2 regions of the Ferdinandcohnia sp. Marseille-Q9671 genome follow, and region 1 is predicted to be linked to the other one. Evidence: predicted binding sites of a transcription regulator. Region 1 holds the regulator's gene; the other holds the start of a gene.
What was found. The regulator LexA, encoded in region 1, represses DNA repair genes until DNA is damaged. The targets are predictions, from matches to a motif close to CGAACATATGTTCG.

Region 1 (16,109 bases):
AATCGGATTAAAAACTCATCCTAGTTGGAACAGTAAACGTACTGATCTAATTCAATCCGTACAATTTGATAATAAAGAGATGATGGTTGCATTTTGTCAAGCCATTCAGTTTGCATCACCTATAAATTCTCATGTAACGCCTTATCCTAGCTACATGCCAGGGTATGAGGATGATGTCATCATGGCTGCAGGAACGTTTATTCAGGGAGCAAGCATCGAATTAACGGCTGATGGACCTACACGTCCGCCATTCGTGGCATATATACAGGGTGGTCTTACATATTCTCATGTGAAAATTGCGATAAGCTTGGCGTTAAATAGATTATTAACAAATAAATTGTTAACATATAAAACAGAAGAGTAAAGGCTTCTGTTTTTTTGATTTTTTTCATGTGAGGTTTCCTTACATCACCTTGACATAAAATATAACATCGTTTAAAATCAATTTATCATTGCAAAAAGGAGGATCATATATTGGGTGATACTATTCGACGGTCCATGCCACTATTTCCAATTGGAATTGTCATGCAATTAACTGAATTATCTGCACGTCAAATCCGATATTATGAGGAAAATGGTTTGATTTCTCCTGCAAGAACTGAAACAAATCGAAGACTATATTCATTTAATGACGTTGACCGACTACTTGAAATCAAAAGCTTGATCGAACAGAAAGTCAATTTAGCAGGGATTAAACAGCTTTTCGCAGTTCAAAATCCCGAGCCAGTTGTAGAAGAAAAGCCGGTTGAGCCAGTGAAACAGGAATTATCTAATTCTGAGCTGAGAAAACTTTTGAGAAATGAGTTGCTACAGGCAGGAAGGTTTAAAAAACAATCCAGTCCACATCATGGTGATATGTCGAGATTTTTTCATAATTAAAATGTTTTCATACTTACACTTACAGAAGGTTTGAGGAGGAAGTCTTAATGGCTAAATATACGAAAGATGATATTTTTCGTTTGGCAAATGAAGAAAATGTAAAATTTATTCGTTTACAATTCACAGATATTCTAGGAACAATTAAAAATGTTGAGATTCCAGTAAGTCAATTAGAAAAAGCATTAAGCAATAAAATGATGTTTGATGGTTCTTCAATTGAAGGTTTTGTACGAATTGAAGAATCAGATATGTATTTATTCCCTGATCTCGATACATGGGTTGTTTTTCCATGGACAGCTGAAAAAGGAAAAGTTGCACGTTTAATTTGTGATATCCATAATGCAGATGGAACTCCTTTTGAGGGAGATCCGCGTAATAATTTAAAGAGAGTATTAAAGGAAATGGAAGAGTTAGGATTTACGAATTTCAACCTCGGACCTGAGCCTGAATTTTTCTTATTTAAATTGGATGCAAATGGGGAGCCTACTCTTGAGTTAAACGATAATGGCGGATATTTTGACTTGGCACCAACTGACCTTGGAGAAAACTGCCGACGTGATATCGTGTTAGAACTGGAGGAAATGGGCTTTGAAATTGAAGCTTCCCACCACGAGGTAGCCCCTGGTCAGCACGAAATTGACTTTAAATATGAAGACGCACTTACTGCGTGTGATGAAATTCAAACCTTTAAACTAGTTGTAAAAACGATAGCACGTAAGCATGGTCTACATGCAACATTTATGCCAAAACCGTTATTTGGAGTAGCAGGTTCAGGTATGCACTGTAACCTATCTCTATTCAAAGGTGGACAAAATGCATTCTTTGATCCAAATGCAGACCTGCAATTAAGCGAAACTGCAAAGCAATTCATTGCAGGTATTCTAAAGCATGCTCCGAATTTTACAGCAGTAACGAATCCAACAGTCAACTCATATAAACGTTTGGTACCTGGTTATGAGGCACCTTGCTATGTGGCATGGTCAGCACAAAACAGAAGTCCGCTTGTGCGTATTCCAGCTTCTCGTGGTTTAAGTACACGTGTGGAAGTACGTAGTGTCGATCCTGCAGCGAATCCATATATGGCAATGGCTGTATTACTGGCTGCTGGATTAGATGGAATTAAGAACAAGCTTACACCACCAGCACCAGTGGATAGAAATATTTACATTATGAATAAAGAAGAACGTAATGAAGCAGGAATTGTTGACTTACCGCCAACTTTAGCACTTGCATTAGATAAATTAAAGCAAGATGAAGTGCTAATTAAGGCATTAGGTGGTCATTTATTTGAACATTTTGTAGAAGCAAAAGAAATCGAATGGGACATGTTCCGTACACAAGTTCATCCTTGGGAACGTGAGCAATATATGACAATGTATTAATAGGATATAACCCTTGATGCCGTTGGTGTTGAGGGTTTTTCTTTTTTGTTTATTTTATTGTTAAGTTGATAAGAAAAAAAGATTCTGATATAAGCGATGAATTTCCCTATTTATATAAAAATTAATAAGAGCCTATTTCTAGACCCATACTAAACAATGCCAACAATGATTGTTAGTTTTTGTGATAGATAATGTCTATTTCTAAATAATTCTTAATAAAGCAGTTGCCCCTTAAATGAGGAACTACTGCTTTTTTTTTAATATCGAGAGACTTTATATCCTAATAAGAGGTGACAACAATGGCTTTCCGCTTTAGAAAAAGTATCAAAATAGCAAAGGGTGTTCGGGTCAACTTTGGTAAAAAGGGAATGGGGGTAAGTGTTGGTACAAGAGGGATGCGTTATTCGATCCATTCATCTGGAAGACGAACGAGGTCTGTTGGAATTCCGGGAACAGGTATCTCCTATGTAAAGACCACTTCCGGTAAGAAAAAGAAAAATTCTTCAGGGACAGTATCCTCCACTTCTACATCTCACACTGTAGACAACCAGGCTCTGGTCGAAGAACATAATCACTATATTCAAACAATCACATCCATGCATCAAATTTCCCCAGAACCAATCGATTGGAGAGAAATCCAAGCAATGCCGGCCCCATTTACACCAGGCGAAATGGGTCCATTACAGCAAGAAGCGTTACATAACCTTCAGACTTACACACCAAACTTTTTGGAACGCATCATTAAGAAACTAGCACAACGTAAGAAGGAAAAATTAAAACATGCAATCCAGCAGGCTAAGCTACAGGATCAATCAGATTATCAAGAGTGGCAGGAATTAACTACTATGGCAAACGCTGTTTTAGCTGGTCAGTCGCGAGCCTATCAAAAAGTAATCACAGAGAGTAGTGAGTTTGAAGAATTATCGTATGATTTCCATGTTCATGATGCCCATACTGTTGAACTGGAGTTCCAGGTGAATGGAGATGTAGTTCCAACCGAGCAATTGTCCTTAACGAAAACAGGTAAGGTATCCAGACGTAAAATGGGAGTTTCTAACTATAACGAGATTAAGAAGGATTATGTTTGTAGTCATGCCGTTTGGGGCGCACGTCATTTGTTTGCTTTTTTGCCAATTGAGCGGTGTTTGGTACATGTGACCGAACATGCGTTGAACACAGCTACTGGTAATATGGAAAACCAAGTTCTTTTATCGATTTTATTCAATCGGGCAACATTGGATAGACTAAACTTTGAGAGACTTGACCCTTCTGACGCCATGGAAAATTTCCAGCATCATATCGACCATTTGAAGACAAAGGGCTTTCGACCAGTGGAACGAATTACAGATTGGTAGGTGATTTCATACAATGAGAAGGAATATAAAAGAGATCGTAACGTTTTTATTTCCGGAGTGGCAAGTCGTTCGTAGCATAAAAAAACATGGCTGGATTAGAAAGGCTGGAGTTACATTCAGAGCCCAGACCCAGTCTACACAACAAGTACGACAAACCCAAGTTCCCCAATCTATGTCACGCTCTACAGAGAAAGGTGGGATTCCAGCTGCTCATAAACCAACAACTAATCATCCTATCACACGAAAAGAAAAGCAGCCTACCATACAGAGCGACCAATTGGACATCATTTTTAACACCATACGGAATGAAATGGGTCAGAAAATGGTTGGACAAAAACGATATTTGGACGAACTTTCTTTGGCAATGAAGCGACCATTTGTCACGGGGATAACTAAGGATAAACCGAAGAATTCCTTCGTTTTATTTGGTCATCCTGGTTCAGGTAGAAAACAAAGTGTAATGGAAATGGCCCAACTTCTTGAAAAGCATAAATTAGTGAAGTACGATACGATTTCTATCCTTGATTTAGCGTCCTATACGACGGATTCTGAATTTCAGTTATTTTTAACGGACTTATATAAATGTTTATATGCGAAGTCGGATATCGTTCTCTTTGAACATATTGATAAAGCACCATCGAAAGTGCTCAATTCAATCAAACAACTAACTACAGCTGGAAAATATGCATTACCAGCACGATATATCATGGAAAAAAATAATCTTGTCGAGGCAACAGGGGCACTACTGCAGCAGTCGATTAGTGAGATCTATGCGAATGGTAAATACCTCGTTTTTCTTTATGATAAGAATCAGCAAAGTTTGATGGATTTAGTGGGATCCCATTTTATGAATGCTGTTGGTGATTTCATTCATATAGAGCCGTATTCCGATGAAGAAAAGAAGCAGTTGGCAGAGCGTGCTCTTATTGGTATACGGGAAAAAGTCGGAAGTCAGCTTTCGATGGCGCTGGAATGGTCAGATGATGTAGCTTCTTATATTGCAGAAAAATTCTCTGATTCAACTGGAATAAAAGGATTAGAAACCGTAGTGGAACAAGAAATTTTTAAACCATTGGCGGAATATAAGTTGAGAAATACGCAAATGGATAATGATGCCGTCAATTTAATGTTGACCGATGGCATGATCGCAGCACAGTTAAATCAGCAGAGCATTCCATTACATCATTATGTCCGTGATACCAATCAAGCGGGATTAGAAGATATAAAGAAAGAACTTGACTTGATTGTTGGATTAACAGAAGTGAAGGATTATGTGTTGCAATTGGAGGATCATGTCGAAATCCAAAAACGTCGACAAAGTCACGGGATGAAGAATTCGAGAATCTCTATGCATATGGTGTTTACCGGAAATCCTGGTACAGGGAAAACGTCGATTGCTCGAATTGTTGCGAAGTATTTAAAAGCGATTGGTGTGTTATCGACGGGTCAGTTAAGGGAAGTCAGTCGAGCGGATTTGGTTGGGGAATATGTGGGACAAACAGCCAGACTTACGAATGATGTGATTAAGTCCGCTCTCGGGGGTGTCTTGTTTATTGATGAAGCATACGCTCTTTATCGGAATGAACACGACACGTTCGGTGTAGAGGCAATTGATACATTGGTAAAAGGAATGGAAGATTACCGTGATGACTTGGTTGTCATCCTTGCAGGGTATAGCGAAGAGATGGAGACATTTTTAAAAGCGAACCCCGGCTTGAAATCGCGTTTCCCAAATAATGTTCATTTTCCTGATTATACATCAGAAGAGATGTGGGAAATCACGCAAATTATTGCAAAACAAAAAGGCTACAGCATCGCAGCGTCTTGTCAGAAACCACTGATTGAATTATATGATAAGAGCCAAATTAAAGGGAAAAACGACAGTGGGAACGGAAGGCTGGTACGAAATACGATTGAGGCTGCGATTTTGAATCAATCACAGCGGCTAATTCAAAATCAAACAGCGGACATTAACGAATTGACTTATGAAGATTTTAAATTTGACGATACATCAAGCTTTGATTTGGAGGCGAGTTTGGCTCCAATAGTAGGGCTGAATCATGTGAAGGATTTTGTTCGGAATCAATATCATATGTTAATTGCGCAGGAAAAGCGACGGAATGCAGGATTGAAGGTAGATACGTCCCAAACGTTACACATGATTTTTAGTGGGAATCCTGGGACGGGGAAAACAACGATTGCTCGAATTATCGCAACGATGTTTAAGGACATGGGACTGTTAAAAGCTGGACATCTTGTAGAAGTCGATAGTGGTGGATTGACAGGGCAATATGCAGGACATACAGCGAAGAAAACAGAGGAAGTATTTCGTTCGGCCCTCGGTGGAGTCTTGTTTATTGATGAAGCCTATGCACTAGCAACAAGTGGTGGAAGTTATGGCCTAGAAGCAATTAATACGTTAGTCAAGCTGATGGAGGATTTCCGTGAAGATATCGTTGTAATCTTAGCTGGATATGAAAAAGAGATGGATGAATTTCTAAAGGTTAATACCGGACTTGAATCTCGTTTCCCGCACCGCATCCATTTTCCCGATTATTCAGCAAGAGAATTGTTTGAGATTGCGAAAATACAAATCTCTTTTAAAGGATTTGGCCTTGTCAATGCGGCTGAATCGGTATTAATGGAGGAAATTACGAAGAAACACCGGAAAACAATAGGTGAATCAGGTAATGGACGAATGATTCGAAATTTCATTGAAGAAATTACACGCAATCAGTCGGTTCGGATTGCGATGAATGATGTACCTGTTGAGGAACTAAATGTTATTTTACCGACAGATATTAAGCCAACTGAGCGGATTTTAAAGAATTTTGACTTAGAAACTGAACTTGCTAGCATTATTGGTCTAGATGAAGTGAAGAATTATATCCGGAGCTTACAGGCTCGATTACGTTTGGAAAAAGAGCGTAAAAAATTCGGATTGCCAGTTGATGGTACACAAACGTTACACATGATTTTCAAAGGAAATCCAGGTACAGGAAAGACGATGATGGCAAGAATTGTGGCCAATGTTTTGTATAATCTAGGTGTTATACAAACAAATACATTGGTGGAAACTGATCGCGCCAATTTGATTGCTGGCTATGTTGGGCAAACTGCAATCAAGACAAAAGAAGTCATCAAGGAAGCATTAGATGGTGTTCTTTTTATCGATGAGGCTTATGCACTTGCTCAAGGTGGTCCAAATGATTTCGGTAAAGAAGCAATTGATACACTGGTGAAAATGATGGATGACCATCGGGATCGACTTGTCGTCATTTTAGCAGGCTATGATGAAGATATGGAGCGTTTTATAAGCTTGAATCCTGGCTTGCGGTCAAGATTTCCGACTATTATTGATTTCAAGGATTATTCTCCACATGAATTAATGGAGATCGCGGAGAAGTTTTATGAAGAAAAGGGCTTTGTCCTAACGGAAGAGGCCAAGGACAAGCTATTGGACATATTCCAACGTGTAGGCTCGATGGATAACTTCGGAAATGGTCGCTATGTCCGAAATGTATATGAGAAATCGTTGAATCATCAGGCTAGTCGTTTAAGCAAAGAGCAGAACTTAACAGAAGAAATGCTCACGACGATCACACTGGAAGATATTAAAGAGGTGTAATGTGATGCGAAAGTTATTAGGGAGTACGTTGGCGTTTGGTTATTTAATCTTTCCGATGAGCTTTATCCTACTTATACTGCTTGTTACCCCGTTGATGTTTCTTTCGGATGTCAGTGCGATTCGAACATCTGGTTTTGCTGGGCCAGATACTGCACTTTCGATGATTGGGGTAAGTGGACTTGTGATTGGGATTTCATTACTGGTCCCAGTCTTACGTAGAATTTACGCGGTTTTCCCGTGGTTGTATCCTTTTGTGAAGATCTTTTTTGTAGGCATGGTCATTATTAATATAGCCCTTTCGATACTGAATTTTGGTTATCAAACGGTAAGTGGTACGAGACATATGTTATTTTTTATCTTAATGATTGTTTTTGTTGTACTAGGACGTCTGGGGATGAGCTTCTATTTTCATCGAAATCCTGTCCATGAAGAAGGTGAGTAACAATGAGCCAGTATAAAAAGGATTTACAAGAACGAATTCAACGAGCTAAAGAAAAATCAAAGAATGCTGGACAAATGAAAACTTTTGGGGAGGAACATAGTGATGTTGAATTTAGAGATGAAGGTGTGCAGCAGGGAAATGAGGCACAGTTCGTAGAGCAAAAAGAAAACATTGAAACTGTGCCTTTAGATAAAGGAAAGGTATTTGAAGGGAAACAGTTAAAAGGGATGAAACGTTTAGGATATATTGCGTTAGCGATTGGAATTGGTGCACTGTTGTTCACGGATACAACAACTGTGGATACGTCTGAGTCAGCAAGAAATGCACTTGAAAACCAAATTTCAACAGCTATATCCGCAGGTGTTGTACTCCTTGAAAATGATGAAAATCTAGGGGCGCAGGATTACACAATAACGCATGCCTCTGATCTGGATGAGACGAAAATTTGGGTTTGGGATTATGCAGCAGAGGACGGCGACTATGTCCAAGTTTTGGTTGATGGCACCCCCGTTTCGGAATCTTTTATGATTCAGCATAAACCAAGGGAATTAACGGTACCATCGACAGGATCTGTCCAGATAAAAGGAATCCGAGATGGTGGTGGTGGGATTACCTATGCCGTGCGTTATGACATTAATGGAACAAGCTATTTCAACACCGCGCCAGAAGGGGAGTTTAATACGTATGAGTTGGTGAGGTGAGGGGAAGATTTGATAGGCGTGAGGAACGCTTATTATAGGAGAGTTTTATCCTTAACTTTTTTCCGTAAAAAAGACACGCCTACAATACAAATGTTTGATGCTATAAAAAATAAAATGAAATGCTATTTTGAAGAGATGCATTATCCTGGTCAATAAAAATGTTTTTGATAATGTTCCGTACACAAATTCATCGTTGAGAACGTGAGCAATGTATGACAATGTACTAAGTTTAATGGACCCTTGACACGATTGGTGTTGAGGGTTTTTTTGGTTTAGGAAATTATAAAAATCAACCTTGTGGACAAGTTGTAAATGAGTTTATCTACATCCAGCTCCAGCGCCTAGCCCCTCGAGGTCATAAGCCAATCCGTCAAGAAGGTCAAAGAGCAACCTTCTCACCGTCTCGTCTTATGCTTGTCGGGGCTGATCAAGGCGCTTGCGCTTTTGTTCTTGCAAACAAAAGGAACATTCGTCTGAATGTTCCTGGATTATCAATGAATGTTTCGATAGACACCTATAACTTTACCTAAAATTGATACATTTTTAAGAATAATTGGGTCTAACATAGAATTCTCTGGCTGTAATCGAATATGATCCTTTTCTTTAAAGAAGCGCTTTACGGTAGCTTCATCTTCTTCTGTCATTGCAACCACGATATCGCCGTTGTTAGCGGAGATTTGTTGTCTAACGATAACGAAGTCTCCATCAAGTATTCCTGCTTCAATCATACTGTCACCCATAATTTCAAGCATAAAAATTTGATCGTCGTGTGCAGCAAAACGGTCAGGTAATGGAAAATACTCCTCAATGTTCTCAACTGCGGTTATTGGCTGACCTGCAGTAACCTTTCCTATTACAGGTACATTGATAACGTTAGCGGTTGGAATTGTTTCGTTTTCATCGACCTGTAAGACCTCAATAGCACGAGGCTTTGTTGGATCTCTTCTTATTAAACCTTTGCTTTCTAGCCGGGACAAATGTCCATGAACAGTAGAACTTGAAGCTAGTCCTACAGCTTCTCCTATTTCCCTCACGGAAGGTGGATAACCCTTGTCTTTGACTTCTTGTTTAATGTAATTCAAAATATCCTGCTGTCTTTTAGAAAGCTTTGTCATCCCGCTCATCCCCTATATAGTAATTTTTATATTGTTCTATGTATTTTCATTCCTTTTGAAAGTGTTCGGTGAGAACCTTTGGTTATTAAAAATACCGAAATTCTTAAGTAGAGTATAGCATGTTTTACTAGTTTATACAAACATAAGTTCGAATTTTTGTTGACACAAAACATTTGTTCGGTTTATAATAAAATCAACAAATGCGAACGAACATTCTTATAGGAGTGAAACAAGATGTTGAAAAAATTACAAAGCGGGTTTATCTATTATATTCTTTTTCTGTTGTTAAGTATGGGCATGGTTTTTATAACAGCAAGTTAACTTGCATTTACATAAAATTGTGAAGAATAGAGGGATGTAGAATACTTGTAAAATACCTTTTCTTCTAGTACTATGAACTATGATTTAGAAAAGATAATTTTAAGGAGATATTCTATGCTTTCAAAAGATAAAATAGATCGGATCAATACACTTGCAAAAAAAGCTAAGTCAGTTGGTCTTTCTGAGCAGGAAAAGGAAGAACAGCAAGAACTAAGGCAGGAGTATTTGCGAGTATTTAGGAACTCAATGACAAATACATTGCACTCAGTAAAGGTCGTTGATCCGGAAGGTAAGGATGTAACACCCAAAAAGTTAAAAGATAGCAAACGAAAAAGATTACATTAACAAAGAATACATAGGTTTCTATGTATTCTTTTCTTTTTTGTACATACTACATAAGAACAATCATTCATGTGTTATCTCTTAAAGAATGAACTTTTTTGAAAGGATGATTATGTATATGACTCATTCAATCACTGATTTATCAATTGCATCAATTCGAACACTCTCTATTGATGCTGTAGAAAAAGCAAATTCAGGGCATCCGGGGATGCCGATGGGTGCAGCACCTATGGCATATACTCTTTGGACAAGACATATGAATCATAATCCGAAGAATCCTAGTTGGTTTAACCGTGATCGTTTTGTCCTTTCAGCAGGACATGGTTCTGCCTTGTTGTACAGCATGCTTCATTTGGCAGGCTATGGCCTTACACTAGATGACCTAAAACAATTCCGTCAGTGGGGAAGCAAAACACCTGGACATCCTGAATTTGGTCACACTGCAGGGGTAGATGCAACAACAGGTCCACTTGGACAAGGTATTGCGATGGCGGTCGGAATGGCTATGGCAGAGCGTCATTTAGCAGGAGTTTACAATAAAGAATCATTCGAGATAGTCAACCATTATACATATGCTATCTGTGGGGATGGTGATTTAATGGAAGGTGTTTCTGGAGAAGCTTCCTCGCTTGCTGGTCATTTAAAACTTGGGCGTTTGATTGTCTTATATGATTCTAATGATATTTCATTGGATGGTGACTTGGATCAAGCATTCTCAGAATCAATTGAGCAGCGATATAAATCATACGGGTGGCAATATATAAGAGTTGAGGATGGCAATGATGTGGATTCGATTGATAAGGCAATCGAAGAAGCGAAAAGTGATGTTTCACGTCCAACAATGATTGAAGTTAGAACAACAATTGGGTATGGCTCTCCGAATCGACAAGGGAAATCAAAGGCCCATGGTGAACCACTTGGTGCTGATGAATTAAAGCTGACCAAGGAAGCGTATAATTGGACGTTTGAGGAAGACTTTCATGTTCCAAGCGAGGTATATACTCATTTTGAGGAAACGATTAAAAAGTCAGGAGAGCAAAAAGAACAAGAGTGGAAACGTTTGTTCGATTCCTATAAGGAATCTAATCCTGAATTAGGAAATCAATTAGAAATGGCAATTGATGGTACGCTTCCGCAAGGCTGGGAAAACTCGTTACCTGTCTATGAGGTAGGAAAAAGGCTGGCAACTCGTGCATCTTCAGGTGAAGCGTTAAATGCTATTGCAAATAGTGTCCCTCAATTTTTTGGAGGATCTGCTGATTTAGCAGGTTCTAATAAAACCATGATAAATGGCGCAGCAGATTTTATGCCAAATGATTATAGTGGCCGAAACATCTGGTTTGGAGTACGTGAATTCGCGATGGGTGCGGCATTGAATGGAATGGCTCTACATGGGGGTCTAAAAGTATTTGGTGGAACGTTCTTTGTGTTCTCAGATTATTTACGACCTGCAATCCGACTAGCTGCATTAATGAAGTTGCCTGTGACATATGTATTTACACATGACAGTATTGCTGTAGGTGAGGATGGGCCTACTCATGAACCTGTTGAACAATTACCAGCGCTACGAGCAATGCCTAATCTCTCTGTTATCCGTCCAGCAGACGGGAATGAGACTGCAGCAGCATGGCGGACAGCCTTAGAATCAAAGGGTGTACCTACAGCCCTTATCTTAACAAGACAGAACTTGCCAACAATAGAGGGGACTGACAAAAAGGCTTATGAAGGAGTCCAGAAAGGTGCTTATGTGATCTCTCCTGCTAAATCAGGACAACCAGACGCGTTACTACTGGCTACAGGATCTGAGGTAAGCTTAGCTGTAGAAGCACAAAAACAATTAGCAACTGAAAATATTGATGTTTCAGTTGTAAGTATGCCTTCATGGGACCGATTTGAGGCACAACCAATGGATTATAAAGAGTCTGTTATTCCAAAGAATGTGAAAAAACGTTTAGGAATTGAAATGGCAACCCCACTAGGTTGGGAAAAATATACGGGTGATGAGGGGGATATCCTTGCGATCCATGAATTTGGAGCATCTGCACCCGGTGAAATTGTTATGAAGGAATATGGATTCTCAGTTGAAAATGTCGTGAATAAGGTGAAAAAGTTGCTGCAATAATCCAAGTGAAAGGGGTCGGATACGACCCCTTTTATAATAAATTTTCGTTTCGACAAAACTAGACGATTCTTACTCCAACTTAAGACAAAAAACACTGACTCTTTCGAATATACTACTAGTATTATTAGTGGATAGTATTAGGAGGAAAGAGTTATGAGAGAATATTATATTTACTTAATAGAAGAAGAATTTGCAACTCATTACTTTGGACGTGAATCGCTAATCTATCATTTGTTCTTAGAATACAACCATTCCAATCAAGAGAAAAAGGAAGTACTATACAAACAAATAGAGTTTATTACAAGGGCTATTCCTACGTTTCGAATCCAGAAAAAAATAGAATCAAGCCTTGCACATTACTCCGTTTATAAACAATATCATACAAATATTCATACCCTTGAATGGAACGAATTTAATAGCTATGCAAAATTAACGATTACTAGTGAGTACATCCATTTACAATCTACCGGAAGTTATGAGGCAGAGACTGCCTTTTTTGAAATCTTACGTAAATATGATAGATGTTTTTTAGCTATGGACTTCAAATCTAATAAATATGGATGGCTAAATCCTATCAAGGAAAGAAAGTTTGTATAAAAGCTAGGAAAACATAAAGTAAATATTGTATAATAGCTATTGGTTTAGTACACTGTAATGTAGACAACATGAAGGAGGAAGTTTTTATGGAATTATGGTTAGCTATCCTGCTAATTGTGGTAGCTTTACTTGGTGGCGTTGCATTGGGATTCTTTATTGCGCGTAAATACATGATGAGCTACCTAAAGAAAAACCCACCAATTAATGAGCAAATGCTAAAAGTAATGATGATGCAAATGGGTATGAAACCATCCCAAAAGAAGATCAATCAAATGCTAAAAGCAATGAACGGTCAGATGGACAAGCAATAATAAGTTGGACAAGCTAAATCCTTATCATATAAGGGTTTTTTGTCACTTTTATTCGTTCAATTGAGGTAACGGTTTTTAAGATTACGGTACATTCGTGAAATCTTCCACGTTCATTTTGATAAACATTTGATTTAACTTTCAAGGGTTCACAAAGACCGCTTTTTTACTGTTGAAATATCCAGTAGATAAGCGGTCTTTTTGGTTGAAAAATATTGATAAATGCCCCATCCATATTCCTTATTTAGTTGATAGTTCGTATAATTCCTTGCAGTAAATCCATGAGGAGGTAGTACTTTTCTAAAGTAGCTATAATGTTTTCTTCTCTAGCCGTTACCTGCCATGCATGATAATGCTCTTCCTAACGAATTCACCGTTGCTGGGGGAAGGGAGTTACCTGGAAAAAGATGTTCTCTAAGAAAAACAGCCACTCTTCCGACGAAAACGATTCAGAAGAGTGGCTGTTTTTGTTCATAGATTATAAGTCCCTTTGATCGACATTTAACTCTATTAGATTACCATCGGGATCTGCACAAAATATTTGGGCAAACCCGCTAACACTATCTGGTTTTTCTAGTACTGTAACATTGTGCATCGTCAACCAATTCAGTGTATCATAATAATTTTCAACCCTTAGTGCAAAATGACCTTCACGACTTTGTATTGATTTCTCTTTTCGAATGGTTTGTGATTCAGGAAGTACAATTAGATGTAATTGTTGATTTTGTACTTCATACCAAGCGCCAGGGAAATCAAAATCTGGCCGTTCAATTTCTTTCAAACACAGAATATTGCTGTAAAAATCCTTCGCCTTTTGAAGGTTTGTAACAGTTAGGCTTACGTGATGGATTTCTTTATATGTAATCATAGTGACTTCACCTCATTCATTTTATCGACTATGTTCATTATATTGTAAAAAGCAATAAAATATAAATCTTTAGCATTCTCGTTTTGTCTTATATTGAATTTATGTTTTCCCCTATATATTCATTCTTTCCAGAAATTTTAAAATTTGATAAACTATTTACGCACTCATTTCGCCTTTCGGAGGACTATAGGATGAAAATCTTTTTAGATTTAATGTGGTTTTTTAAGCAAGAAAAAAAATCATATCTAACAGGCATATTTTTATTGCTAATTGTTGCTTTTTTGGAGCTAATTCCTCCAAAAGTAATTGGTATGATTGTAGATTTTATTACGCAAGGAACGTTAACTATTGATTCATTAATGAAATGGCTAGGTTTGTTACTTGCTACAGCATGTACAGTTTATATTGTACGTTTTTTCTGGAGGATTATGATATTTGGTTCATCTGTGAAGTTGGCAAGATTATTACGTAACAGCTTGTATGAACATTTTACAAAGATGTCACAAGGCTTTTTCCAAAAGAGAAGAATCGGTGACCTTATGGCACATTCCACCAATGATTTACAAGCGATTCAACAAACAGCCGGCTCCGGAGTATTAACATTAGTAGATTCCCTTGCTACCGGTGGTTTTGTTTTACTGACAATGGCATTTACAATTAACTGGAAGCTTACGTTAATTTGTTTAATCCCAATGCCTCTCATGGCTCTTTCAACAAATTATTACGGTACACTTTTACATAAACGGTTTCATAAGGCACAGGAGGCATTCTCAAGTCTTAACGATAAAGTACAGGAAAGTGTCAGTGGAATTAAGGTTATTAAAACGTTTGGCCAAGAAGAAGAAGATATTGCTTCCTTTCGAAAACAGTCAGATGACGTTGTGAAAAAGAATCTTTCTGTAGCAAAGGTTGATGCATTATTCGATCCAACTATTTCATTAATCGTTGGTATATCCTTTTTCCTTGCCGTAGTATTTGGCTCAAGATATGTGTTAATTGGAGAAATGACACTTGGTGAATTAGTTACATTTACAACATATTTAGGCTTACTAATTTGGCCTCTTCTTGCGTTTGGTTGGTTATTTAATATCGTAGAGCGGGGAAGGGCTTCATATGATCGTGTTTCTAGTCTACTTGCCGAACCTGTGGAAATTAGAGATTATGAGAATGCTAGAGATACGATTCCAACTGGTGACATCACGTATTCCATTTCTCATTTTTCTTACCCTGGAGAGGAAAAACATATACTAGAAGGAATTGATTTTACATTAAAGCGTGGTGAGACGCTAGGAATTGTTGGGAAGACTGGTGTCGGGAAAACAACCTTATTAAAGCTGTTGATTCGTGAATTTGAAGGTTTTGAAGGAAGTATCCTAATAGGGAATCATGAAATAACAGATTATACACTAGAGGGTTTACGAAAAGGAATTGGTTATGTTCCTCAGGATCATTTCCTCTTCTCAGCAACTGTTGCCGATAATATTGCTTTTGCAAATCCGACAGCTTCCCTTAGTAAAATCATAGAAGCATCAAGGCTTGCAAACATCCATGAGGATATCTTGCAGTTTACCGATGGATATGAAACAGTAGTAGGGGAACGAGGAGTATCCTTATCGGGAGGACAAAAGCAAAGAATTTCCATAGCAAGAGCATTGCTTACGAATCCAGAAGTTCTTATCCTCGACGATTCCTTATCAGCTGTTGATGCGAAGACGGAAGAAGAAATATTACGCGCATTACGGGAAAACAGAGCAGGTAAAACAACCATTATTACCTCTCATCGATTAAGTGCAATACAGCATGCGAATCGCATTCTTGTCATAGAGGATGGGAGAATTGCACAGCACGGAACACATGACGAGTTAATGGATCAAGAAGGTTGGTATCGTGATATGTACCATCGCCAGCAACTTGAGTCTCTCGTTGAGCATGGAGGGTAGGATATGGATAAAAAAACAAAGCTAGAACAAAGACGTGTTTTGAAACGACTACTTTCCTATACGAAATCTCATATGAAGGAATTTGTATTTGCGTTTGCGTTACTTTTAC
Region 2 (16,109 bases), on a different contig from region 1:
GTTGAGCTTTTAAGCATTTCCGCAGCGCCAATGATTGTTTGCAGAATCAAGTCCTTTGCAATTCCTTTTTCCAATCCAATTTCATCAGCAGCCTTTTCCATTGCCTCGACTAAATAATAGACATAGGCAGGTCCGCTCCCTGATAGACCCGTAACGGCATGGAGGTCCGTTTCTTCAACCGTTGTTACAATCCCAATCGTTTCAAATAATTCGCGTGAGATGAGAAGGTGTTTTTCTGAAGCATATGTTCCAACCGCGAGCGCAGTAGCAGATTTGCCGATTGCTGCCGAGGTGTTAGGCATAGCTCTTACTACTGCAACCTCCTTGTTCAGCAAGTCGGTAATAGTTGTGGTTGACACTCCTGCTAATACTGAAATGATAAGCTGTTGTTCATTGACATAATCTCTAATAGCTAGAACAGTTTCGGCTACGTCCTTTGGTTTTATTGCAAGAATGATGATTCCCGCATTTTTTATTGTTTCTTGTTTGTTTTTACTAATGACAACTCCATATGTGGTGTTAAGATATTCTAATCGTTCATGATTGGAGCGATTCATTACAGAAATCTGTTTCGGCAAAAAGAGCTCCTTTTGTAGCATTCCAGAAATCATTGCCTCAGCCATCGAGCCAGCCCCAACAAACACAATATTTTGTTTCGTTTCCATAACGATCCCTCCGTTAATTAAATCAAATGTGTCTTGGCATATTCCCACTGTAAATATTCAGTCGGTTTTGCATCCCACTGCTAAAAAGTGACCCAGGTGTAAAAATAAAAAAGACCTACTCCATCCTTAATAAAGGACGGAATAGGTCTGACTATCCGCGGTACCACCTTACTTAACATCATGAAAATTAGGCGAATTTTGATGTTCAACTCGAACCCGTATCGTGGGGAGACGGTTAGGTTTTCCTAACAGCTCATAGGTAGGTTCAATCAAGAAGTGGGCTATGAGACCTTTCAGCCGGTGGATCTCATTCTCTTATTGCCATTAGATGATTTACTAGTCCTAATCATTGCTTTGCATCATTAATATTGATAGTCATTATGCACTGGATTAATCGGTATGTCAAGGGATTATTTTTTAAAAATAGCCTAATAATGAGTTACATACAAGATAAGTTATTCGAATATAATGACAAATAAAAATGAAAAAGGTAAACTGAAATAGGATCAATACAGTGATGTAACAAAGCGAACGTTTTTGATATATAAGAATAACAGAACAAAGGAGAAATCAATGAGTAAACTTACTACCACGAAAGATGTTTTCAAAATAACCTTACCAACACCCTTTGCGGTGGGGGATGTGAACGTATACGTAGTTAAGGGTGAGGCCCTAACCTTAATTGATGCTGGTGCTAAAACGGAGGAGGCATGGCAATCCTTCAATGAGCAACTATCTCAATTAGGTTATAAACCATCTGATATTGAACAAGTCGTGATCACTCATCACCACCCAGATCATGTTGGACTACTTGACTATTTCCATAAGGATATCCCTGTAATTGGCCATCCTAAAAACCAGCCATGGATTAGTCAAGACCTGCAATTTTTTAAAAATAGTGAGCCATTCTTTAACGAGCTTTTTCTTCAATTAGGACTTAATCCTGCTTTTGTTTCGTTAGTAGATATGAAGGAAGATCTTGCCTATTCTTGTCACCGATCCTTAACAACCCGAGTTGGAGAAGGAGATACGATTGATGGAATGACTGGCTTTAAGGTAATCGAGACCCCAGGGCATGCTCAAAGCCATATTGTTCTATATAGGGAAGATGATGGACTTCTAATTGCAGGTGACACTCTTTTGGCAAGAATCTCGCCAAATCCATTACTAGAACCACCTCAATTTGGAGAAACAACAAGACCGAGACCATTAATTCAATATAATGATTCATTACGTAAGTTAGTTACACTAGACGTATCCAAAGCCGTGACAGGGCATGGAGACGATATTCTAAATCCCTATGAACTTATTCAGGAAAGACTTTTATCTCAAAAAGAGCGGGCTTATAAGGTTTTAGATATGTTAACGAAAAAGCCGATGACCGCTTTTGAAGTATGTACCAAATTATTTCCAAAAGTATATGTAAAGCAACCTCTTTTCACGATGTCGGAAACGGTTGGACAACTTGACTTCCTTGAGGAAATAGGGGAAATTAAGATAGAAGTAGTGAACGGTCAACATATCTATCATCAATATAAATCTTCTCCGAGGTGAAAGACCAAATGAGTTCAAGGCTAAAAGGGAAAACAGTTGTTATTACAGGTGCTTCTAGTGGAATTGGCGAAAAGATTGCATATCTTGTCGCTGAACAAGGCGCTCGTCCTATTTTGTTGGCGCGTAGCCATGATCAGTTAGAAAAAATTGCACAAACGATTCAAGAAAAATATAACACGGAATGCTTATTCTATAAGTTAGATGTTCGTGATACAGAAAATGTGAAAGAAGTGTTTGCAGATATTTTACATAAAGTAAAAACCGTTGATGTTCTAGTTAATAATGCCGGGTTTGGTGTGTTCGCCAATGTCGTGGATGCAAAAATCGACCAAATGAAAGCGATGTTTGAGGTAAACGTGTTTGGTCTCATCTCATGCACAAAGATGGTCTTGCCTAAAATGCTTGAGCAAAATACAGGTCATATTATTAATATTGCATCACAGGCTGGTAAGATTGCTACGCCAAAATCAAGTGTCTATTCTGCAACAAAGCATGCTGTCCTTGGTTTTACGAATAGCTTGAGAATGGAGCTTTCTGATACAAATATACATGTAACATCTGTCAATCCAGGGCCGATTCGCACACGCTTTTTTGATATTGCTGATGAATCAGGAAGCTATGCAAAAAACGTAAATCGTTTCATGCTTGATCCTGATGTGGTTGCTTCAAAAATTGTACATGCAATGCTAACACCTAAGCGCGAGATCAATCTACCAGGATGGATGAATGCAGGAAGTATGTTTTATACCCTATTTCCCCGACTTGTTGAAAAAGTTGGAGGGAAGGCGTTTTTTAAAAAATAAACCGTCAATACTCCTTTTTAAAAGAGGGGTATTTTTTTCGCGAATTTAACTGAATTTTCTAAGTCTAATTTCTTGACTCGTGTTTTAGATAATGAGTAAATTACATTAAACTGATTACATTACTGTGTATTAAAATTTGGTTATAGAGTAGCAAACAGAGGGAGAGAGACTAATGTCACAAAATAATCAAGCAAGTAGTTGTAGTGTTCCGGTAAAAACCGAAGCGGATTCCGCAAAAAAACCGCAAGAAATTACATCTGATGGATCTTTTAACCGTCAAATCAATCGCTTTACCACACCTTTCGGATCTCAGACAAATGAGTTACCCGTTGAAGCTGGGCGCTATCGCCTGCTTTGGTCAGCGGCATGTCCATGGGCGCACCGATCGGTTATAGTTCGCAAAATCCTTGGCTTAGAAGCTGCAATTAGCTTAGGTACGGTAAGTCCTATGAGACCACGAATTGAACATGTGGATTGGGAATTTTCTTTAGATGAAAATGGGGTCGATCCTGTTCTTGGGGTAAGGTACATAAGTGAGGCCTATAAGAATGCAGACCCTGATTACACTGGTAGACCGACCGTTCCAGTTATGGTTGATGTCAAAACAAAACAAGCGGTTAACAATGATTATTTCAAACTAACCAATTATTTTGAAACAGCATGGGCTCCATTCCATAAGGAAAACGCTCCAGATTTATATCCGATTGGTTTGCGTGAAGAGATTGATGCATTGAATGACATCATTTTTCATGAGGTAAACAATGGTGTGTATAAATGTGGGTTTGCTCGCTCACAGGAAGCCTACGAACAAGCCTATAATCAATTGTTTACTAGATTAGATGAGTTAGAGGAACGCTTGTCTAAGCATCGTTTTCTATTTGGTGACTTTATAACTGATTCAGATGTTCGCTTATATACCACATTGGTTCGATTTGATGCAGCCTATTATTCTGCATTTCGAACAAACCGAAACTTAATTCGTGAGTTTCCTAATTTATGGGGCTATGCCCGTGACTTGTACCAGACTTCTGGTTTCGGTGAAACAACGGATTTTGATGCGATAAAAAGGCATTATCATTTATCCATTACGATTGACCCAGCGAAAGGGGAAGTAAATATTCTTCCTAAAGGACCAGATGAATCCGTGTGGTTTACTGAACATAACCGCGAGCAATTGAGCCATAAAAAAGAAAAGTTCTTGATTCAAGGGTAGGTGTGGATAACTATGAAAATTCGTGATGCAAAACAGGATGAGGTAGATTTTATTCGGAAACAGCGAGTTGCAGCGTATTTTGAGCATTCGCAAGCAATTCCTGCTGCCCACTGGGAAGCACTTAAGAAGGCTATCTCCTCAGAAGCAGATCGACAGCCAGGTGTAGAGCTTATTGTTTGTGAACTTGCTGGAAAAATTGCGGGGAGTGTCGTTTTGTTCCCTGCTAAAATTGACGCATATGAAGGCCAGCTGGAGGCACTAGATTACCCTGAAATCAGAATGCTGGCAGTTGATCCTGATGTTAGAGGTAAGGGGGTGGCCTCAGCTTTGATTGAAGAATGCATCAAGCGTTCAAAAGCGAAAAATCACCAGTTTATCAGTTTACACACTGGTGAGTTCATGAAGGCTGCGATTACATTATATACAAAGCACGGCTTTGAGCGTTTACCACAGTATGACTTTGAACCTGCAAATGATGGGATTATCGTAAAAGCATTCCGATTGTCTATATAATACTGAAAAAAACCAATCCGCTATTGCAGCGTTTTGGTTCTTTTTTTTAGTTTATAGGGGAATTTTTCTTGAACCTACAGTTACGTAAGGATGTAAAATCAAATTGAGAAGAAGTTTTAGCTAGAAAGGAGACTTATTTAATGAAGAATGATTTTTATTCTATAGGGGAATTCTCCGATAGAACGGGCATCTCGATAAGAACCCTGCACTATTATGATGAAATTGGATTACTTTCACCTGATAAGCACCCATCATCGGGCCATCGCCAATACACAAACAAAGATCTACTTACCTTGCAGAAAGTTGTTAGTTTCAAATTTCTAGGTTATAGCTTAGAACAAATAGGGGAAATGATTCATGAATCTAGCTTTGACCTTAGTTTAAACGAGTCTTTACAGATTCAGAAAAAAGCTTTTGAAGAGAAGAAAGAGCAGATTGAGTCTGCACTTTCTGCCATTACTCGTACAATAGCGTTACTCCAAGAAGAGGGGGAGGTTGATAGTGCTGTTCTAATGAGTCTGATTAATAGTACCCAAACCGAAAAAGAACAACGTCTTTGGCTAGAGCAGCATACAAAGCCAGACATTGTAGAGTATTTTTATAATAAATCAGAAGAAGAGCGGCTAGCCTTGGATAAGGAGTTTATTCAATTATCAAAAGAAGTTAAGCGTTTATATGGTAAGCCAGTTCATAATCTAGAGGTTCAGGCTATGATAGATAAATACTTGAAAGCTTCCTTTTCTTTTATAGGTGAAGATGCTATGCATGCCTTAGCCGAGTTAAACCTTACAGAGACAGATGAGGAACTTCTCTTAATGAACCTTGAAAAAATGGCACCTTCGCCTTACACAGCAGAAGAGGAAAAGTGGCTCAATGAGGCAATGGAATATTATATGTCTCAGAATATGGTTGATGTTGACGATTCTAAGTGAATTTTAGAAATTTTATTAGACCTTCGGAAATAGGATTTGCCATTTTATGTATGATGCGGATGCTTTTATGAAGCAACTTGTAGTCAAACCATGCGCAAACCTATTTGCGCATGATTTTATTACCTTTTTACTTAAAAACCATGCGCAAGTGGAAGAATGTTACAATTAGTCGTGCTCTCAGCGTATATTTTTCCATTATCTGTATGATGCGAATGGTTTTAGTAATCCACTTGTAGTCAAAGCTGCGCAAAACTCTTTGTTTTATTACCTTTTCACTCGTTAATCCTGTGCCCTCAGAGTGTTTTTTCTCAGACCGGTTTTTTCAAGTCGTTACGTATTCATATATCACATCATTTATGATGTCGTACAGGGCTTCCTCTGGTTCGGCATTCTGCCGCTTTTTGATCTTTATGATTAATCCTCTATAATCCTCTTCAGATAATGGCACGGAATCGCTATCGTGCTGATATTGATAAAAGTAATTTCGAATCAATTTTCGAATGAATTTCTCATCCATTAAACGGCACCTCTTTTTCTACTTACCCTATTATAGTACGTTTCCGAAATGATTCTCCACTAACTTCTGTTTTAAATTTCCATTGAAATCGAACGTATATTCTCTTATCATTAAGAATATGATACGAACATACATTCTTTTTGGAGATGATGTACATGGTGGATTACAGCAAGCTACCCGTTCAAAAGATTTTGTGCGTGGATATAAAGAGCTTTTACGCAAGCTGTGCCGCAGTTTTATTAGGTCTTGATCCGCTTGAGTGCTATTTGGCGGTCGTCGGGGATACGGAGAGACAGGGAAGTATCGTACTTGCGGCTTCGCCAAAACTAAAGCAAGAATTTGGGATAAAAACAGGATCAAGATTGTTTGAAATCCCAAAGGATCCAAGAATTCAGCTTGTGAATCCCAAAATGGCAACCTATTTACGAATTTCAACTGAAATTACAAGGCTTTTTAATCGATATGTACCGAAAAGTGCAATCCATGTTTATAGCGTAGATGAAAGTTTTATAAAAATTGATGGGACCGAGAAATTATGGGGAGATGCGACAACAATCGCTCGTAAAATAAAACAAGAACTTGAGGCTGAGTATGGTCTTACCTGTGCAATCGGGATTGGACCTAATATGCTGATGTCAAAGCTTTGCTTAGATTTGGAAGCGAAGAAAAAAGGAATTGCAGAATGGACGTATGAAGATATTCCCGAAAAACTATGGCCAGTTTCTCCATTACGGGAAATGTGGGGAATCGGGAGTAGGGTAGAACGGACCTTACATGGGATGGGAATCACGACAGTTGGTCAGCTTGCCCATTACCCACTCGAACTGCTTGAAAAGAAATTTGGAGTTATGGGAAATCAGCTTTATTACCATGCGTGGGGTGTTGATTTATCAGAAATTGGTGCTCCTATTATGCAGGGACAAATTAGCTTTGGGAAAAGCCAGGTTCTTTTGCGTGATTACCCGGACCCAGAAGAAGTAAAGCATGTAATTCTAGAGATGTGTGAAGAGGTAGCAAGACGTGCTCGCCGGCATAAAAAAGCAGGAAGAACGATTAGTCTTGGGCTTGATTATAGTAGGGATGAGTTTGGTGGAGGGTTTTACCGTTCAAAAACAATTGAAACTGCGACAAATATCACAATGGAAATATATGAGGTGTGTCTAGAGCTATTCAAAAAATTTTATGCACAAAAGACAGTCCGCAAAATTTATATTGCACTTTCAAATATTGAGGATGACACACAAATGCAATTGGATTTGTTTTATTTAAATAGGGTTAAACAACACAAACTCGGCTATGTAATGGATGGAATCCGTGGGAAATATGGTTCAGATGCAATCTTACGTGCAGTTTCCTATACCAATGCCGGAACCTCAAGACATCGTAGTAAGCTTGTTGGTGGACATAAGGCAGAGTAATAACTAAAAACGCTAGACATAAGAAAGGTGACGAGAATGATTCGAGACCGAGGATCAATAAAATGGACAGCAATGATGCTGCCAGAGCATGTGAAAATACTTAGAGATTGGGCGGAAGAAGATACGTATGAACAAAAACCTGAATTAGATGAGCAACAAATTGAGGAAATGAATGGACTACTTTGTCAGGCAATGGAGGAGGGTAGAGAGTTAGTACTTACACATTATGAGTACAAACATCATAAGCTCCTTCTAGGTACCATTCATCACTATGATGCGCTACAAGGGAGATTGCATGTCGTTGATAAATTTGGCGAAGTGCATTACATCCCTGTAAATATGTTGCTAGATGTAAGATTTTCGGAATAATTCCTCGCAAAAAGAGGGATTTTTTTTAGTATCCTTGGCAATAGTACAAGGTTTCGCACCTCCAACCAAGGGGTAGTTTGAGGAACGGTTTGAGGTGTCAAATCTTCATTATACGGTAAAATCTCTACAGTACTTTTAAAGGTAAGACGGTCATTATTTCTTGAGAGAATCGTGAGGTAAGTAAGCAGTCTATTAGGGTAATTACGTAATCCCATGAGGAAGGATTTTTACAAGGGAATAGAGAAAAGTATATAGATGTAAGGGGGGAATGAAGAATGTTTGTCTATCAAATTGACGAAGACCTGGCACTTAAATTAGTTGAAACAAATGATGCGGAACGGATTTTTAATTTAACTGAAGGTTCGAGACCATACCTAAGAGAATGGCTACCTTGGCTAGACACTACAACAAAAATAGAAGACACAAAAGCGTATATTGAGTCTTGTAAAAAAAGCTATGTAGATCAAAAGGGACTTTATACCGCCATAGTTTATAAGAATGAAATTGTAGGGGTAGCAAGCTATAATTCAATTGATTGGTCCAATAAAATTGCCCATATCGGATACTGGCTTGGCCAACAGTATCAAGGGAATGGAATCATGACAAAAGTAGCAAAGGTGCTGACAGAGTACGCTTTTGAAACTATGAAACTTAACCGTGTAGAGATCCGTGCAGCTGTAGAAAACGATAAGAGTCGGGCGATTCCAGAAAGACTTGGTTTTGTTAATGAAGGTAAGATTAGACAAAGTGAATGGCTCTATGACCATTATGTAGATCATGTGGTATATGGAATGCTAGCAGAGGACTGGGAAAATACGAAATGAGAAAAGGAGCCTGATACTTTGCAGGCTCCTTTCTATATATCCTTTCCCATATGAAAAAAACGGTATGTTGTACAAAGTCCGGTGATAAAAAGAAAAAGTGCAAAATAAGCGGGAAGTAAGTGGAAAAATGTCGTGTATCCAATAGCAAAATGAATCCATATCCCTGCAAAAAAAGCCGGAATTCCCCCAACTAGTAACGTCCACCATACCCATTTGTTGCCTTGCTGAAATCCCCAGAGGGTAATAGTGAGGACCAGAAATCCAACACTAAGAAGTGCACTTCCAAAACCAGCACGGTCATGGGCGATTACTGAAATCAGTTTGTCATTAAAAGAATCAAGTATCTCAGGCGGCATACATAAATAGAGAATATCGGTTGAAACGAACACACTTGTAATTCCAACATAAGAAATGACAGCTCCTCCTAAAATAAATGAAAATCCAAGTACTACAAAGGCTAGTTGACCTAGTAAACTACGTCTCCAAACGAGATGATTTCGTAAATTGAGTGATGTGGCTGTCCCTTTAATATGTCTTGTTTTCTTAAAAGCAATTAAATAGATTGGTAATAAAATAAGCCAAAAGATAAGATGAAGCCAATCAAAATACCCGTAGCCAATAAACATAAAAATCCCTAAAAAGCCTAGGATAGCTGCCAAATCAATGGACTGCTTTGCCCATAGCAAGTGACTTCGAACCCCAAACCGAGCTAATGCCATATACACAATACCACCAGAAATCATCGTACCTGCCAGAGTCATGCGATCATGCGCCATGAAATAAAGGATTCGATCATTAAACAGGAGGATATCTTCTCTTTTCATCCCGAGAAATTGTTCATCATATGGCAGAATAATCGTCGTCAGACTAAAGAGAAGAGCAATTATACCACCAATCAAAATGGCCAGTCCGAATAGCCAGTACCATATCCAGGCGGGATGTACCGGAGGCTTTGGCTGTTCTTGGTATAAGAGAGCTTCATTAATCCGCTTCGTAAGACCAGGACCTGAAAATATGTATCCTCCTGAAAGCATGACAAGGTCAGTACCAGCGTCAAACAGCTTTACTGCATCAGCAGGTTCATAGACACCTCCAACTGTAGTTATAGGGAGGGTGAAACCGCGATTCCTTAAAAAATGAATAGAATTTACTAGTTCCTCCAAATAGACGTCATTTTTTGTACCACTTGGTTCGTCTATCACAATACCGGAAATAATCCTTTTCATTCTATTAATGGGTAACTCTTTAACCCTTTGAATAGGAACCGAGAGATAAACAGGACGTCCAGAAGTATCTCGAAAAATCTGTTCATCGATAGTAGAAGTAACAAAAGCAGAGACAAAGGGTTCCAATCTTCTCATTAATTCAAGTTGTTCTTCTATAGTACCGTCTATCCGTGCCCATACTGGTTGTGTCGGTTTCCACTTTTTTAATTTTTGAACTGTTTTTTCAATCCCAATAGATTCATAATTTGATGGAAAAGTGATAAGTTGTGTTTGGTGGTCGATTATTGGTAGGGTTGGAGTCTCTACATACTCTTTCGTTACTGGACCAATCTCGATAAATCCAAAGCCGAGGTTTGAAAAAGCCTTAGAACCTGTTAATAAAGGATCAACCTTTCCGGATAGTCCAATAGGGTTAGCATAAGCGAAGCCTTGGATATTCTTTTTTACAGCAGTGGAAGATTCCTCTCGACCAAGAAAATGAATGATTCGGTGTCCGCCAGGTAGGGAAGCTATAGTATTCATTCCTCTATGTATAAACTCTCTAGACCAATACGGTGAAAGATGAGACAAAATGGGTTGAAAAAGTACATGATATGACCAATCAGGCATGATTTGTACCTCCGTGACTGTCTTATACTTACCAGTATTGTACCATATCTGAGCTATTACATAATGAAAAACCGAACGCAATAAACGTTCGGTTACTGCTTAAGCCTATCATTTTTTAAGCACGTACTACTGATTCAAAATTTCCCTTATGGGATCCATCGCAAAAAGGTTTATTTTTAGACAAACCACATCTACATAGGGAGAAGGTTTGTTTGGTTTGAAATGCATTCCCTTCCGCATCTACTAATTCAACATCACCAGTAATGCGTAGTGAGCCATTATCATTTACTTTAATTGTTACCTTTGACATCTGTTATGTTCCTCCTTTAAAAATATAGTATTATTATTGATAATAAGGAATTATTTGCCTAAATACAAATGTAAATAAACCTGAGGTTACTGTAATGATATGTAGAAGGAATTAAGATATGTTAAAATAGGACTAACTTTATTCAGCAAAGTTCCACTTCAATATGTGAAGGATATTAAGAAGAAAGAGGAGAGAAAGTGAAGGTAACATTTACAGAACGTGCAATTGAAAAACTAAACTCACAAATTAAAAATGAAGATAAAAAACTTAAGCTAAAATACCAGACAGAAGGCTGTGGCTGTGTAATGAGTGGGGTAACCGCATTGTGGCTAGTGGAATCGGAAGATTATGATGACCTAACACTAGAAACAAATTATCGACCTCTCTTAGTTGAAAAGTCAAAAATGGTATTTTTAGATGAAAATATGACTGTTGACGTAGTTGAAACGGCAAATTGCTACCAGCTAAGAAGTCCAAACGAAATTCTCAATCCCCGATTACGATTTGTAGAAATGAGTGAAGTAAATGGGCACTAAACTTAAAGCAATACGGAATATAGCAGAAAATAAAACATGGGTTTCTTTTTTGCATGATAACCATCCATATAGTCTCCTTCATTGGTCTGTTGCAGGGGCAAATCATGAACAAAAGGATGTATGGCTTCTACAGGATGAAGTAACTTTTGAGGTACAGGAATTCGAGACTATTGAACTGGCATTAGCATGGATTGACGAGAACTTTAAAGAAATAACAGATGTATTAGGATAATAAGGGACTGATTTTTCAGTCCCTTACATATTCATGCAGAAAATCATCAATAACTTTTTCATAGGCTTCTTTATTTTCAGCAAAAGAATACGCATGTTTGCCTTTTTCGGCAATTAACATTTGTTTCGGACCTTCCTTCCGCTTATAAAGCTCCATTGTCATTTCGGGCAGAATATAATCATCTTTAGCACTATGGATAAACAAAATCGGATTTTTGATATTTTGTATCACGGAAACAGGGGAAACATCTTTCACGCTGTATCCATCACGAAACTTTAAAAACATATTCGCAAAAGGAAGCACCAAAGGAGCAGGAACTTTATAATCAACTTTCAATAAATATCGAAGTTGAGCTTCAAAGTCAGAAAAAGGACAATCCACGATATAGAAATTAGCTCCATCTTCAATCATCCCCGCATAAAGCAGTGTCGTTACAGCTCCCATTGATTCTCCGTGGACTCCGATGACACTATCATCTCCAAATTGTTCTTTAACCCACGAAACAACGGAATGAAGATCAAACTTTTCATAATGCCCATAACTAGTCGTTTTTCCACCGGATTCTCCGTGTCGACGATGGTCATAAAGTAGAACGTTCCAATTTCGCTGTAAAAAAAGTTTCATGTACTTAATTGAATTTAATTTATTTTGAGTGACACCATGAGAGATAATGATAAACTTTTTTTCTTCTGTTTTTTTTACAAACCAGCCTTTAATGGTATAGCCAAACTTAGACTCAATGGTTACATCTTCTTTTTGAAGGGACTCGATCTCATCTAAAGTAAGCCGGCCTTCTCGAGTTTCACGTTCAAGAATTTCTTCATCCGTTTTCTTTTTGATAAACATAACGGTATTTGAAAATATCATACCAATAGCAGCGATATAGCCTAAGAGGACTCCAAGTGTGATAAATAGCCTTTTCAACCTTTTCATGAAAACGCTCCTCCTGAAAAATAAATATGTGTAAAAAGCGAGCATCCATAAACATTATTATTTTACCATTTTAACCCAAAAAAGAATACGAAAAACCGTACCTGTGACTGGTACGGTTTCATGTCATTGCTCTGAATTTTGACGCTTAGTAGGATGAATTGCTTTTTCCATTTCCACTGCAGCCATTGTATTATTCGTAGTATCTGCATTTGGTTTACCTTTTTGTGAGCGACCTTTATCTCGTTTGGTCAACTTTAACAACTCCATTCCAAAATATGATATTCAAAAAGTCACCAAATGATAAGACTTCAAATCTCGGCGTCACTCGGCCTTTCCGGTACTCACGTATAAAAAAATACGCTCCGGTCCTCATTCCGGGAGTTCCTGATTTTCTTGCTTCTAATTTGTGACTTTTGAATAAGTACTTAAAATATCATGGATAGGTTGTGGAGTTTTTAAAAAAATATTCCTATTTTATTCTGGTTTGGATTATTTTTACACTACCAATTTTTAAAATTCATAGCATAGTCTATCTACGTCCAGCTCTAGCGCCTAGCCCCTCGAGGTCGGACTTGCACAGGGCAAGGAAAGCTTCGAAAGCATATTCATAGCATTTTCGAGGATGTGCTGACGTCCGCCTTTATCACAGGACTTGGCAAACTTTAGTGGACGTTCACGTTAAAGGCGCTTGCGCATTTGTTCCTTGTAATCGATAATATTTACTATCAATTGATCGTGTTAAATAAGGCTTAATAACGTCAACAGCTTGGGTGAGTTTGGTAAGATCCAGTCCGGTTTCTATTCCCATTTCAGCAAGCATATAAGCAACATCTTCAGTTGCAACGTTTCCGGTAGCTCCCGGTGCAAAAGGACATCCACCTAAACCACCTGCAGAAGTATCAAAACGGTCAATCCCAGCTTGTAGTGCTGATAGAACATTTGCGAGGGCCATGCCTCTGGTGTCGTGAAAATGAGCCGTCAAAAGGGTATTAGGTAATTGCTCTTTGAGTTTGGTAAAAAGGGAATAAACCTCTTTTGGGTTAGCTTTTCCAATTGTATCTGCAACACTTAGTTCATCTACACCGTATTGGACAAATGTTGAACACAATTGGAGGACAGCTTCCTCGTTCACTTTACCTTCATACGGGCAATGAAAAGATGTAGAAATACATGCGCGAACAAAGTAATTTTTCTGTTTTAATTCCGAAATAAGCGGCTTTAATTCCTCCATACTTTCATTGGTTGATTGATTGATATTTTTTTTATTAAAACTATTACTCACCCCGACAAATACAGCCACCGCTCTGCAGTTTGTATCATAAAGTCTTTCAATCCCCTTACGATTTGGGGCTAATACGATATTACGATTGTTGTCTAAAGAGGAAGTAATGACGGCTTCTGCATCCTTCATTTGTGGAACCCATTTTGGTGATACAAAGGAGGTTAGTTCCATTTCTTGAATACCTGCTATTTTTAACTTTTTTATAAACTCAATTTTTGTTTCAGTGGGAATTAGGCTTTTTTCATTTTGTAGCCCATCCCTTGGCCCAACTTCGATAATTGTAACTTGCTTAGGTAATTGCATAGACAACCCTCCAGCAAAACTTATGATAACTCTATTCTAGTTGAGGTTTTTTAGAAAAAGCAAGAATAATAGAAATTTAGACAAAATAAGAGGGATTTCGAAAAAGGTCTAGAAATATACATGTTATAAGAATACATAAATCATCGTAAGAATAGGAAAAGGGAGATGTTGAAGATGCATAATGAAGTTGTTATTGTAAGCGCTGTCAGAACGGCGATTGGCAGTTTTGGAGGGACACTTCAATCAGTATCGGCTCCTGAACTAGGAGCTGTTGTGATTAAAGGAGCACTAGAAAAAGCAGGAATCGATTATACTCTTGTCGACGAAGTAATTATGGGAAATGTTTTGCAGGCGGGAGTTGGACAAAATCCAGCACGACAGGCGGCACTACTATCAGGTCTGCCACAGGAAACGCCTGCAATGACTATAAATAAGGTATGTGGGTCTGGATTAAAAGCTGTCCACTTGGCAACACAGGCAATTTTAGCAGGAGATGCAGAAGTAGTCGTTGCTGGTGGCATGGAAAATATGAGTCAAGCTCCTTATCTTTTAAAGGGAGGCCGCAATGGCTTCAAAATGGGTGACCAAAAGCTTATAGATAGTATGATTTCGGATGGGCTATGGTGTGCGTTTAATGACTATCACATGGGAATCACAGCTGAAAATTTATGTGATAAATATGAGATTACGAGAGAAGAACAGGATAGATTTGCTGCCCGCAGTCAAGAAAGGGCAGTTGCAGCAATTGAAGCAGGTAAATTTAAAGAAGAAATTGTACCTGTTGAAATTCCACAAAGGAGAAAAGAAAGCATTCTCTTTGAAACAGATGAATACCCTAAAGCAGGGACAACGGTAGAGAAACTAGGAGGTTTGCGCCCGGCTTTCAAAAAGGATGGTTCTGTAACTGCAGGGAACGCGTCTGGAATTAATGATGGCGCAGCTGCATTTGTCGTGATGAGCAGGCAAAAAGCCGATCAGCTTGGTATAAAAGGGTTAGTCACAATAAAGGCAAACGGTAATGCTGGTGTAGACCCAAGTATTATGGGGATTGGTCCTGTAGCAGCTGTGAAGAAGGCAATGGACAGAGCTGGCTTACATGTGAGTGATATGAATTTAATCGAAGCCAATGAAGCTTTTGCTGCCCAGTCAATTGCAGTTGATCGTGAACTTCAATTTAATCATGATATTTTAAATGTAAATGGTGGAGCAATCGCCTTAGGTCATCCGATTGGAGCAAGTGGAGCAAGAATTCTGGTAACATTAATTCACGAGCTAAAACGTCGAAAAGAACGCTACGGATTAGCCACACTATGTATTGGCGGCGGTCAAGGGGTAGCTACAATTGTTGAAAATATTGAATAATGGGGTGACCATATGAAACCAATATATTCCTCGTTTTTGGAAGCTGTAAAAGAGATAAAAGATGGATCAACAATAATGGTTGGTGGATTTGGATTATGTGGAATTCCAGAAAACCTTATTTTAGCATTAGCTGAAACAGGGGTTAAAAACCTAACAGTCATCTCAAATAACTGTGGGATTGATAATTGGGGGCTTGGACTGCTCTTACAAAATAAGCAGATAACTAAGATGATAGGTTCATATGTTGGAGAAAATAAGGAATTCGAACGTCAGGCCTTATCGGGTGAACTTGAGGTCGAACTTGTTCCGCAGGGGACATTAGCGGAAAAAATTCGGGCAGGTGGTGCGGGAATTCCGGCGTTTTACACGCCTGCGGGAGTTGGAACTCCTATAGCAGCAGGCAAAGAAACTCGAGTATTTAATGGAAAAGAGTATGTATTAGAGGAAGCCTTTGTAGCTGATTTCAGCCTAGTTCGTGCACAGAAAGCCGATAAAATGGGCAATTTGA

Region 2: the regulator LexA is predicted to act here: its motif matches at 6,287-6,300, upstream of ACWNMY_RS03240 (Y-family DNA polymerase).

Annotation. Positions count from the first base shown of each region.
Region 1 is NZ_CDRJTA010000004.1:1,063,590-1,079,698, forward strand. It holds gene ACWNMY_RS20500 (methionine gamma-lyase family protein) at 1-364, shown strand, start outside; gene ACWNMY_RS20505 (MerR family transcriptional regulator) at 475-879, shown strand; gene glnA (type I glutamate--ammonia ligase) at 927-2,261, shown strand; gene ACWNMY_RS20515 (DUF4236 domain-containing protein) at 2,561-3,616, shown strand; gene ACWNMY_RS20520 (AAA family ATPase) at 3,630-7,244, shown strand; gene ACWNMY_RS20525 (hypothetical protein) at 7,249-7,686, shown strand; gene ACWNMY_RS20530 (hypothetical protein) at 7,689-8,387, shown strand; gene lexA (transcriptional repressor LexA) at 8,879-9,502, opposite strand; gene ACWNMY_RS20540 (DUF896 domain-containing protein) at 9,938-10,168, shown strand; gene tkt (transketolase) at 10,284-12,287, shown strand; gene sirA (sporulation inhibitor of replication protein SirA) at 12,441-12,884, shown strand; gene ACWNMY_RS20555 (YneF family protein) at 12,971-13,195, shown strand; gene ACWNMY_RS20560 (VOC family protein) at 13,671-14,060, opposite strand; gene ACWNMY_RS20565 (ABC transporter transmembrane domain-containing protein) at 14,252-16,000, shown strand; gene ACWNMY_RS20570 (ABC transporter ATP-binding protein) at 16,004-16,109, shown strand, end outside.
Region 2 is NZ_CDRJTA010000001.1:589,868-605,976, reverse strand. It holds gene proI (pyrroline-5-carboxylate reductase ProI) at 1-665, opposite strand, end outside; T-box leader at 795-1,024, opposite strand; gene ACWNMY_RS03270 (MBL fold metallo-hydrolase) at 1,239-2,219, shown strand; gene ACWNMY_RS03265 (SDR family NAD(P)-dependent oxidoreductase) at 2,228-3,022, shown strand; gene ACWNMY_RS03260 (glutathione S-transferase family protein) at 3,195-4,235, shown strand; gene ACWNMY_RS03255 (GNAT family N-acetyltransferase) at 4,248-4,748, shown strand; gene ACWNMY_RS03250 (MerR family transcriptional regulator) at 4,889-5,680, shown strand; gene ACWNMY_RS03245 (YqzH family protein) at 6,003-6,197, opposite strand; gene ACWNMY_RS03240 (Y-family DNA polymerase) at 6,353-7,615, shown strand; gene ACWNMY_RS03235 (YolD-like family protein) at 7,652-7,984, shown strand; gene ACWNMY_RS03230 (GNAT family N-acetyltransferase) at 8,260-8,808, shown strand; gene ACWNMY_RS03225 (dihydroorotate dehydrogenase) at 8,841-10,643, opposite strand; gene ACWNMY_RS03220 (CDGSH iron-sulfur domain-containing protein) at 10,759-10,953, opposite strand; gene ACWNMY_RS03215 (iron-sulfur cluster biosynthesis family protein) at 11,151-11,489, shown strand; gene ACWNMY_RS03210 (DUF2552 family protein) at 11,479-11,721, shown strand; gene ACWNMY_RS03205 (alpha/beta hydrolase) at 11,737-12,645, opposite strand; gene ACWNMY_RS03200 (hypothetical protein) at 12,778-12,906, opposite strand; gene ACWNMY_RS03195 (hydroxymethylglutaryl-CoA lyase) at 13,328-14,239, opposite strand; gene ACWNMY_RS03190 (acetyl-CoA C-acetyltransferase) at 14,414-15,601, shown strand; gene ACWNMY_RS03185 (CoA transferase subunit A) at 15,614-16,109, shown strand, end outside.